DNA from 3 places in the Streptomyces europaeiscabiei genome. Region 2 is predicted to be linked to each of the others. Evidence: riboswitches for the same ligand, from Rfam matches in the RefSeq annotation. Region 2 holds a riboswitch; each other region holds the start of a gene.
The links. Region 2 has a riboswitch for cyclic di-AMP ahead of OG858_RS18400 (LysM peptidoglycan-binding domain-containing protein). Riboswitches for the same ligand answer to the same signal wherever they lie in the genome.
Positions count from the first base shown of each region.

Region 1: linked by a shared signal. The riboswitch ahead of OG858_RS21615 (M23 family metallopeptidase) and the one ahead of OG858_RS18400 (LysM peptidoglycan-binding domain-containing protein) in region 2 are both predicted to bind cyclic di-AMP.
Region 3: linked by a shared signal. The riboswitch ahead of OG858_RS27565 (LysM peptidoglycan-binding domain-containing protein) and the one ahead of OG858_RS18400 (LysM peptidoglycan-binding domain-containing protein) in region 2 are both predicted to bind cyclic di-AMP.

Region 1 covers NZ_CP107841.1:4,956,700-4,960,382, forward strand. Annotated here, with positions in the region: gene OG858_RS21615 (M23 family metallopeptidase) at 197-1,258, opposite strand; cyclic di-AMP (ydaO/yuaA leader) riboswitch at 1,269-1,430, opposite strand; gene OG858_RS21620 (PP2C family protein-serine/threonine phosphatase) at 1,748-2,860, opposite strand; gene OG858_RS21625 (GTP cyclohydrolase II) at 3,284-3,683, opposite strand, start outside.
Region 2 covers NZ_CP107841.1:4,268,577-4,272,259, forward strand. Annotated here, with positions in the region: gene eno (phosphopyruvate hydratase) at 1-207, opposite strand, end outside; gene OG858_RS18400 (LysM peptidoglycan-binding domain-containing protein) at 669-1,364, opposite strand; cyclic di-AMP (ydaO/yuaA leader) riboswitch at 1,369-1,568, opposite strand; gene OG858_RS18405 (LysM peptidoglycan-binding domain-containing protein) at 1,750-2,796, opposite strand; gene OG858_RS18410 (cytochrome P450 family protein) at 2,991-3,683, opposite strand, start outside.
Region 3 covers NZ_CP107841.1:6,297,665-6,301,347, reverse strand. Annotated here, with positions in the region: gene OG858_RS27570 (polyprenyl synthetase family protein) at 1-556, opposite strand, end outside; cyclic di-AMP (ydaO/yuaA leader) riboswitch at 1,199-1,405, shown strand; gene OG858_RS27565 (LysM peptidoglycan-binding domain-containing protein) at 1,410-2,153, shown strand; gene OG858_RS27560 (Cof-type HAD-IIB family hydrolase) at 2,325-3,131, opposite strand; gene OG858_RS27555 (NAD(P)-binding domain-containing protein) at 3,406-3,683, opposite strand, start outside.

The sequences.
Region 1 (3,683 bases), 690 kb from region 2:
CCTCTCCCTCCTCTCTCGCCTCTCTCGCCGGCACGCCGTCCGGCCCCACCCGCTCCGCTCCGTACCTGCTCTGCCCTGTCTCCCGCTCTGCTCCGTACCCGCTCCGCCCTGCCTCGCTCCGCCCTGCCTCGCCCGGACATGACGAACGCCGCGTAGTCCTCACGGACCTACGCGGCGTCGCTGGTTCCGACCGGCTCTACGGGGTCAGGCCCTTGCTGCGCAGCCATGCCGCCGGGTCGATGCCGCTGGCCGAACCGCCAGGGTGGACCTCCATGTGGAGGTGGGCGCCGGTGACGTTGCCGGTGGCGCCCACGCGGCCGATGACGTCGCCGGTGGCGACCTTCTGGCCGACGCTGACGCCGATGGAGGACTGGTGGGCGTACCAGATCTCGGTGCCGTCATCGAGGGTGAGGACGGTCTTGTAGCCGTAGGAACCCTCGTAGCCGGCCTGCGTGATGGTGCCGCCGTGGACCGCCTTGATGAGGGTGCCCGTGGGGGCGGCGAAGTCGAGGCCGGTGTGGTAACCGGAGGACCAGTAGGGGCCGGCCTGGCCGAAGGTGGAGGTGAGGGTGTACGAGGAGGTCGGAAGCGTGAACTGCTTGGCGAGGGACGCGAGGCGCTCGGCTTCCTTCTTCTCCGCGGCCTCTTCCTCCGCCTTCTTCTTGGCGGCGGCTTCCTTTGCCTCGGCTTCCTTCTTCTCCTTGGCGGCCAGCTCGGCGGCCTTGTCCGCGGCGGCGGTCTGGGCGGCCTCGGCGGCGGCCTTGTCGGAGGCGTCCTGCTGGGACTCGGCCTGCGCCATGATGCGGGCGCGCAGCGCCTCACCGGCGTCGGCGGTGCCCTGCTCGGCGTCGGCGGCGGTCAGGCCGGCACTGCTGAGCGGGGTGGTGGAGGCCTGGGGCTCCGGCTCGTCGGCCTCGTCCTCGAAGACCGAGCCGACGTTCGGCATGTCGGGCATCGATATGGACACCGGGGCCTTGCCGGACTGCGCGCTGGCCATGCCGGCGCCGCCGACGGCGGCTATGACACCGACGCCGAGAACCGTGGAGCTGCGGGCCAGTCCGCCACGGGCGAGTCCACCGCGCGGCTTGGCGACGCGGTGCCGGCCGCGAACGGGGCGAATGGTCTCCTCGCTGGGATTCCACTCCTGCCAGGGGCCCTCGTTGTCGCTGTTGTAGCTGCCGTAACCGAACGTCTGGCTCTCGCCTTCGCGTTGGTTCGGGACGAACGGGGCTTCGGTCGCGGACCGGTTCGACGCCACGTGGGCGCGCTCCTTCCTTCCTCCTCGCCTACCGGGTTAGCTGACGGGTTCGGAGCAGGAAGGTCTCCTACGCGCGTAAACCGGACGTGCGGACTGCCACGACGGTTTCCGTGCGATTCACCCCAGGGTGGTGGTTCCCCGGTTCCCTTGCGGGATTCGGCGCATGAGCACGGAGCCGACTCTTGTGACGGCTGGGACGACCGCGCTGCGTTATCGAACGTTAATAGACGCGAGTACTCCATTCCAAGCTGTTCTGAATGATCGTTCCGGCCTGCGCGCTGGACTTTACGGGGCATGGGGGGTTTAAAACGGGCGAGTTGACCTTGCCTCACGAGTAACAAAAGTTCTGACGTTACATCAGCTTCTATACGGAGGACGGTCGAACAGACACGTTCCGTGATACCGCGGTCCCCTGATCGCGAGAGACGTGAGAGACATGAGAGACGTGAGCGATGTGGGAGACATGAGAGACGTGTGGGCGGCGGGTTGTCAGGATCGGCGGACCGCCAGGAGGGCCATGTCGTCCGTCGTGCTGTCACCCGTGTGTCGGCGCACTTCCTCCGCGAGGGTCGTCAACAGGGCGCTCGGGGCGGAGAAGACCCGGCCGGACAGGCGCGCGGCCGGGTCGTAGAAGACACCGCGCGCGTCCCGCGCCTCGGAGAGGCCGTCCGTGTAGAAGAGCAGCATGGCGCCGGGCGGGAACCCGGTCTCCTGCGCGCGGTCGGGCCAGGTCCCCAGGTCCTCCATGCCCAGCGGGAGCGCGGACTGCGGGGCGTCCAGAGTGCACAGGGTCCCGTCGGCGTACAGCAGCAGGGGTGACGGATGGCCTCGGTTGACGATCCGGGCGCGGCCGGCACCGTGCGGGAACTCCGCCAGTACGGCCGTCACGAACCCCTCGCGCTCCACCGCCGCGTCCCGTCGCGCGGCCTCCCGCCGCGTCGCCTCCCGGGCCAGCGCCCGTTCCAGCCGCTGGGCGACCGCTTCGAGCGTCGACTCCTGCTCGGCCGCCTCCCGGAACGCGCCGATCAGCACCGCCACCGCCGACACGGCCCCCAGCCCCTTGCCGCGCACATCGCCCACGATCAGCCGTACGCCGTGGGGTGAGTCCTGCACCGCGTACAGATCGCCGCCGATCGACGCCCCCGCCTGCGCCGCCTCGTACCGCGCGGCGAACTCCAGCCCGCCGATCCGCTCCTGCGGCACGGGCAGTACGGCCCGCTGGGCCGCCTCGGCGATCTCGCGGGCGGTGGCGAGCCGGGCGTCGCTGCGGCGAACGAGACGGTTGATCAGTACGGCCAGTACGGCGACGGTGACCACCGTGGCGATCTCGGTGATCGCGTCCACGTGGCCCGTGTCGCCGTAGTAGACGCGGACGGCGGTGATGCCGGCGACCGAGGCGGCGCCGGTGATCACCGTGCCGTGCAGCGAGAAGAGCGGGGCCGCGACGAGGGGAGCGGCCGTGAAGAAGGGGACCGCCGTGAACTCGCGCGGAGTGAAGTGGTCGTAGAAGAGGCCGACGACGATCAGCAGGCCGGGAATGAGGCGAACGAGCGTACGGGTGTGCGAGAACCGCCACCCACCCGGCTCCCTGACACCCTCCACTCCCTCTCTCTGCCCCACGGCTACAGGGTTTCCGGGTGTGGCGTGCGGGGCTAGTCGGCGGGGCCGACTGGGCTAGTGGGAGGAGTGGGGGCCGGAGGGGGAGGGTGGGGGCCGGAGGGGGAGGGGGAGGGCCGAAGGCGGAGGGTGCGGGCCGAAGGCGGAGGGTGCGGGCCAGAACGGGCGGATTGTGGGTGTGGAGGGGGAGGCGCTGCTCCGGTCTGGGGGCGGATGAGCGGCCGTCGGCGGTTGGTTGCCGGAGGCCAGTGGGGCCGGCAGCTGCTGGCGGAGACCAGGGCGGCTGGGGGCGGCGGCTACCGAGACCGGGGCGGCTACGGCGACCGAGACCGGGGCGGCTGCGGGCGGCGGCTACCGGGGTCGTCTCCTCGCCCTCCTGCCCTCGGCCCTGTTCCCGCCCCCGAGGGCTCAGCCCGCCGTCAACCCGGTCAGTCCCGTCAGCTCCGGCAGGGGGAGCGTGTGGTGGGTCTGGAGGACCTTCGCTCGGAGGTAGCGGACGTTGTGGGCGGTGGTGAAGACGCCCGTGGGCACGCGGTGGCGGACGCCGACGCCCAGGTCACGGAGCTGCTGCGCCTTGTCGGGGTTGTTCGAGAGCAGGTCCAGCTCGTCGATGCCGAGGGCACCCAGCATCTGGGCCGCCGCCGTGTAGTCGCGGGCGTCCTCCGGCAGGCCGAGCGCCGCGTTCGCCTCGTACGTGTCGAGGCCCTGGTCCTGAAGGGCGTACGCGTCGAGCTTGTTGTAGAGGCCGATGCCCCGGCCCTCCTGACGGAGGTAGAGGAGGACACCGCCGCGCTCGGCGATCCGCTCC
Region 2 (3,683 bases):
GAGGACGGCCTTCTCGACGCCCTTGCCGAGGTAGCGGTTGGGGTCGCCGTCACGGAGCTCGATGGCTTCGAAGGCACCGGTGGAGGCGCCGGACGGAACGGCGGCACGACCCGTGCTGCCGTCGTCGAGGCCGACCTCGACCTCGACGGTGGGGTTGCCTCGCGAGTCGAGGATTTCCCGGGCTACGACGACGTCGATGGACGGCACGAGCATCTCCTTCATGGGATGTGACGCTGGTTGTGCGGGGCCGCTTGGGCCTTGCGACTAGAGCCTAACCGCCCCCGGGCCGTCGGCAGCCGACCGACCGTCCCGTGGACAGACAGACCGTACCCATTGTTTCAGCTCGGAACAAAGGGGGGTGGGCGAGAAAGTGAACAGAAGGAGGGAGTGGCCCGGGCGGACGCGCAGGGCGGCGACTCGGGGACGCGCACGAAAAAGCCCCGCCCCGGTGCGTACGGGGGAATGCGCACCGGGGCGGGGAGCCCGTGGGGACGGGGGGACGGCCCTCACGAGGTCTTCACTATGGAGGACACGGATGTGAGTGGGCTGTGGTTCAGCCGGGGAGCGGCCTTGTTCATTTCGGCCCGGCTGAACCCGCCCCGCCTGCCCGGCCGTTGGGGCGGCCGTGGGGATGGCAGACGTCGAGCGGCCGTCGCGGCAGCCGGGGGTCAGCTCAGGTGGAGCTGCTGGCCCGGGTAGATGAAGTCGGCGTCGTCGATGATGTCCTTGTTCAGCTCGAAGAGCTTCTCCCAGCCACCCTTGACGTTCTTCTTCTCGGCGATACCGCTGAGGGTGTCGCCGCTGACGACCTTGTACTCGCCGTCGCCCTTCTTGACCTTCTTGCCGGTCGGGGTCTCGACGGTGGAGCGCTCGGAGGAGCGGGAGGCGCGGGTGTCCTCGGTGCTCTTCTTGGTGCTCTCCTGGGTGCTCTCCTGCGAGGAGGAGCCGGAGTTCGAGGTGCCACCGGAGGCGGCGGCACCGTCGTACGCGGCGCCGGACAGGCCGACGCCGCAGACCGGCCAGGCACCCTTGCCCTGGCCCGCAAGGACCTTCTCGGCGATCGCGATCTGCTGGGCCTTGCTCGCCTGGTTGGCGGTGGAGGCGTACTGCGTACCGCCGTAGGCGGCCCAGGTGGAGGCCGCGAACTGCAGACCGCCGTAGTAGCCGTTGCCGGTGTTGATGGACCAGTTCCCGCCGGACTCGCACTGGGCGACGGCGTCCCACTCGGAGGCGGTGGCGGCGGAGGCGCTGCCGGCGACCATCAGCGGGGCGGCGATGGCGGCGGCGCCGGTGACACCGGCGACGGCGATGGCGCGAGCGGCCTTGGACGGGCGACGGTGCTTGCCCTTGCTGGAAAACAGCATGGAGAGATCCCCTCACCGACGCCTACGAGGTGAGCTGTCGGGTTCGGGCCGGTTGAGTTGCCCGGCCGCGCACGCTCGCCTCTCGGCTCACGTCGCACGGCTTCACCCCAAGCCGGTTCCGGACGTACGACCCCGAAGGGCCGTAACTGCCGGACCCGGCACTTACCTTGGGTCCCCCGCTCCTGCCTACGGCGCTTGCGCGACGACTGTTCCTCGCGGTCGCTGGCAGGATTCGGCGTGCCGACCGGAAGGGCCCGCTGTGGCGAGCGGTCACGACCGTAAACAGGTGATTGCCCGAATTTCAAAGACGATCAGGGGGTCTGTGATTCATCTCCCACCTAGATCAAAACGGGCATTCAGTGTCGAACCGTGACCTGAACTGTCGCTACTTTTCGCCCGTTTCGACACCGACTTCGAGGGTCTGACCGGGAAGGATAAGGTCCGGGTCAGTTCCGACCGTGCCCTCGTTCTCGGCGTACAGGTCCCGCCACCCGCCACCCAGGCCGAGCGAGTTCACGATGCCCGTCAGACTGTCGCCCACCTGGACGGTGTACGCGCCGTCCGCGACCTCACGCGCCGCGTCGCCGCCACGGGAGGCGTGACGGCCGGAGGAGGCGGAGTCGGTGCGGGAGTCGTCGGTCGCGCCCGCATCGGCGTCGGCGTCCGAGTCGGCGCCCTCGTCGGCGCTGGCGCCGCGGTGACGGCCGGCGCCGCTGTCGCTGTCATCGGCAGCCGAAGAGCCGTCACTCCGGCTTGAATCGTCCGGGTCTTCACCGCCGGAGGCCGTGGAGTCGCCCGAGCCGGTGCCGGTGCCGGTTTCCGCCTTGGTGGAACCTTCGGGGGCATTCACGGACGAGTCCGACGAGTCCGACGATTTGCCCGATCCGTCGGCCCGGCCCGAGTCGGTCGAGTCGACGGAGTCGCCCGCCTTGGCCGAGTCGGTCGAGTCGGTTGACTTGGATGAATCCGACAAACCGGACGAGTCAAGGGAGTCGGAGGAACTGTCGGAGCTCGCCGAGTCGCCCGCGACACCCGTGTCCACGTCGGCGGAACCGGAGTCGCCGCCGAGGTTGTGGAGCAGTCCGCAGGTGGACCAGACGCCGACGCCCTGGTCGGCGAGCACCTTCTCGGCGACCGCTATCTGCTGCGAACGGCTGGCCTGGTCGGCGGTCGTCGCGTAGTCGAGGCCGCCGTACTTCTCCCAGTTCGCCTGGGTCAGCTGGAGGCCGCCGTAGCGCTCGTTCCCGGTGTCCGCGCTCCAGGAGCCACCGCTCTCGCACTCCGCCACCTGGTCCCAGGTGGTTCCGCTGGCCGCACTCGCGCCGGTGGCGCCGAGGAGTGGGATCGCGATGGCCGATCCGGTCACTCCGGCCGCGACGAGGAGAGCAGGAGCCTGACGGGGGCGACGGTGACGACCGTTCCCGGAGAGCATGCGGTTGCCTTTCACACGACAGCAGTGGCCCGTGCGACGGGCACGGTGCCCCCTTCGCACTGACGTGTGAACGTATCGGCAGTCGATCAGTTGTCACAAGTTAATGCAGCGCAGATCACGTGAAGATCACAGAGTTGAGGGAGCGTCATCTTCTGGCGCGGAATGGGGTACTGCTACGGGCCGCCCGGATACCGCTACGTACCGCTCACAGGCGGCTTCTGCGGGGTGAATTCCACCGGAAGCGTGCGCAACCCCCGCATGATGAGACCTCCTCGCCACCTCAAATCGGCTGAATCCCCTGCGAGTCGCAGGTCTGGGAGGCGAGTGAGGAGCGTCGCCAGCGCGGTCTGGCCTTCGAGGCGGGCGAGTGGGGCGCCCAGGCAGTAGTGGATGCCGTGGCCGTACCCGAGGTGCTGGTTGTCACGGCGGGAGAGGTCGAGGGTGTCGGGGTCCTCGAAGCGGGCCGGGTCGCGGTCGGCCGCCGCGAGTACGACGAGGACGGGGTCGCCGGGGGCGATGTCCTGCCCGCCGATCGTCAGGGGCTGGGCCGCGAAGCGCCAGGTGGCCAGTTCGACGGGGCCGTCGTAGCGGAGGAGTTCCTCGACGCCGGTTTCGAGCAGCGCGGTTTCCCGGGCGGCGAGGGAGGCCTGGAGGCGGGCGCGCTGTTCGGGGTGGGTGAGGAGGGCGTACGTGCCGTTGCCGATCAGGTTGACGGTCGTCTCGAACCCGGCGAACAGCAGGATGAACGCCATCGCCGCGGCCTCGTTCTCGGTGAGGTGCTCACCGTGGTCGGAGGCGCGGATGAGCGCGGAGATGAGGTCCTCGCCGGGCGCGGGGTGCTCGGTGAGAGCTTCCCGCTTGCGGTGGATGAGGTCGGCGAGATAGCC
Region 3 (3,683 bases), 2.0 Mb from region 2:
CCGCGACCAGCGACCCGGTCTTGCCGCCCAGCACGTCGAGGTAGTGGTCGATCGGGTCGCGTCCGTCGCGCGGCCCGGCGGTCTCCAGGATCTGCCCGGTGACCAGCCTTTCGAACGCCTCGGCCTGGATGCGGACGGCGTCGGGGCCGAGGTCGGCGAGGACGTGCGAGGCGCGGGCGAAGAGGAAGTCACCGGTCAGCACGGCCAGGGAGTTGTCCCAGCGGGCGTTGGCGCTCGGCACGCCGCGGCGCACCTCGGCCTCGTCCATCACGTCGTCGTGGTACAGCGTGGCGAGATGCGTCAGCTCGACCACCACCGCCGAGGGCACGACACCCGGCGCGTACGGGTCGCCGAACTGCGCCGCGAGCATCACCAGCAGCGGCCGGAACCGCTTGCCGCCCGCGCGCAGCAGATGCTGGGCGGCCTCCTGGATGAACGGGACCGCACTCTTGGTCGCCTCCAGCAGACCCTCCTCGACGGCCGCCATTCCGGCCTGGACATCGGCTTCGAGAGCCTGGTCCCGCGCGCTCAGCCCAAACGGCTCGACGACGGTCACGAGGGTTCTCCTGTCTGCTGACGTCTAATGACGGTCACACGGTCGGTCTAGGTCGCTCTCACAGTCGATGACAAAGTTTGTCGATCTGTCGCTGTCATCACCCGAGTCAGCGTATCCGGTCACCTTTCGATCACCACGAGCGCCCACGGGTTCGCCCCGGGTGGTAAGGGACCGCACTCCCCATATTCTTGATCAACTGATACGCGCCGATATCCACCGACGCGCATGCCGGACCCGCCCGCCACGGCCAGCGACGGGTACCCGCCCCTCCCCCGGAGACGCCCACACACCCCCGGCCGGCCGTATCCGCGCCCGCAGACCAGCCGTTTTCCACCCATATGCGCCCCACCAGCCCGGCCCGAGTTGACCGATTTGCCGCTTACCCGGCACTTCTCCGGACTTCTCCCGTGAGTTGGGTCACGGGCACCCCGCGCGGGACCCTCGCCCCACGTCGGCGACTTTCCCTTTGCGGTAGGCAAGTTGAGTCGCGAACGACACCCGAAGCCGGGGGCCGAATCGCATCAAACTCAAGGTCAACTGGATCAAAGCGCCAAATCAGGACTTGTTCCGGTCGTGTGCTCTCGCATACGTTCACACCTCGTCCGGACGGACCGCCGAATCCTGCCGCCGCCCCGGACTCCCCACCCATCACCACTCATCCACGCACGGCAGGAGCGGGGGACCCAGGTAAGCCGTCGGTCCGATTTTCCCCATTCGGACCGGCTTGGGGTGAAGCCACGCGCAGTCCCAGCGGACGCCGCACGCACAGCGACCGCCGGGACGACACGCACGGCCGGGCATCTCCAGTCCGAACCCGACAGCTCACCCCGTAGGCGACGGAGAGGAATTCGCCATGCCCGCACAAGGCAAACACCGCCGCCCCAGAAGCAACGCGCTGACCCGTGGCATCGTCGCCGCCGGAGCGGGCGGGGCCGCACTGGCCCTCCCGCTCACGGTCGCCACGACCGCGAACGCCGCCACCCCGGCCCAGGCCGTCACCTCCGTACAGTCGGCCCCGCAGTCCGCGCCCGCCGCGGCGCAGCCCGCCTCCCGGACGTACACCGTGGTCTCCGGTGACACGCTCTCCTCCATCGCACGGAAGCACCACACCAAGGGCGGCTGGCAGCGGCTCTACAAGGACAACCGCACGACCATCGGCGACAACCCCGCGCTGATCCGGCCGGGCCTGAAGCTGAAGCTGAACGCGACGAAGTCGTCCACGGCGCAGAAGTCCTCGACGGCCTCCACCGCCACGCAGGCGTCGGTCAAGACCTACGCGAACAACCTCGACGGCTGGATCCGCGAGTCGCTGGACATCATGGCGCAAAAGGGAATTCCCGGGACGTACAACGGGATCTACCGCAACATCATCCGCGAGTCGTCGGGCAACCCGCAGGCCATCAACAACTGGGACTCCAACGCCGCCGCGGGCACCCCGTCGAAGGGCCTCCTCCAGGTCATCGACCCGACGTTCGCCGCGTACCACGTGTCCGGCACCCCGTACGACCCCTACGACCCGGTCGCGAACATCACGGCGGCGTGCAACTACGCCGCCGACCGGTACGGCTCGATCGACAACGTCTTCGGCGCGTACTGAGCCTCCGGCTCCCCCTTCTCCACGCTGTTCTGTTCCCCTGGGCCGGCGGGCCCAGGGGAACAGTCATGCGTGGGAGGAACCGTTCACCGAAGGACGGTTCGCGCCGGAGCCGTTACAGGAGGAGCAGTCATAGGGGGGTCGTCACGGGAAGAGCCGTCACGGCAAGAGCCGTCACGGGAAGAGCTTCTCCAGCACCACCGCGATGCCGTCGTCCTCGTTGGAGAGGGTCACCTCGTCGGCGACGGCCTTGAGTTCGGGGTGGGCGTTGGCCATGGCGACCCCGTGCGCGGCCCAGTCGAACATCGGGATGTCGTTGGGCATGTCACCGAAGGCGATGGTCCGGTCCGGGGTCAGTCCGAGATGCTCGGCGGCCAGGGCGAGGCCCGTCGCCTTGGTGATGCCGCATGGCTGGAGTTCGACGGTGCCGGGCCCCGACATGGTGACCGTCGCCAGCGAACCGACCGCCATGCGCGCCGCCGAGGCCAACTCGTCGTCGGACAGGTAGGGATGGCGCAACAGCACCTTGCTGATCGGCTCGCACCACAGGTCGTCCCGGCGCGGCACCCGCACGGCGGGCAGCGTGGGGTGCGGCATGAGGTAGCCGGGCTCGATCAGGGTGAGGCCGTCGACGCCGTCCTGGTCGACGGCGGCGTACACCTGTCCGACCTCCGCCTCGATCTTGCCGAGCGCGGTCTCGGCGAGTTCACGGTCCAGGGTGACGGACCAGAGCAGCCGGTCCGCGCCGTGGTCGTACAACTGCGCGCCCTGCCCGCACACCGCGAGCCCCCTGCTGCCGAGGTCCTCCAGCAGTGGTCGCACTCTCGGTGCCGGCCGTCCCGTCACCACGAGGTGCTGAGCACCGGCCTCCGTGGCCCGCGCCAGCGCGGCGAGGGACCGGTCGGAGAGCGTGTCGTCACTGCGCAGGAGCGTTCCGTCCAGGTCAGTGGCGATGAGTGAATATGCGGTGGGTGCGGCCATGATCAGAGAATACGGATGCGGCGCCCCATCGGTTCGACGCGAACCGGACGACGTCCGGCATCCCGACCGCCACAGGGTGCCGCCATGTCAACGCCCGTTGCCCGAACGCGAGTTCACGGAGCCGGGCGGAGGTCGCGCCGCTCGAAACGGCCGCAGGCCCTGAAAGGGGCGCGGGACGGTATCGACATGCTGCTCCGCCGCGGGGGTGCGAACAACCCCCCGCACCCCCGCCCCCCGAGACGCACCAACCCACCCGGGGCGTCCGGGATTCAGCTCACCCGTGCGCCGCCGCTAGATGCCGGGCCAACCGGGGCGAGGCGAACTCGGTCCCGCACACGAACCGCATCACCGGCCCGTACGACGCCGCCGCCGGCAACCCCGTGAAGTACAGCCCCCGTATCGACGACCGGAAGCCGGCCCCGAGCACCGGTGTCCCCCGGCTCACCTCCAGCTCCGTACGGATATCGTGCCCGAGGAAGCCCATCGCGCCGAGGTCGACGCGGTACCCGGTCGCCGCGATGACATGGTCCGCGGCCACCTCCTCGATACGGC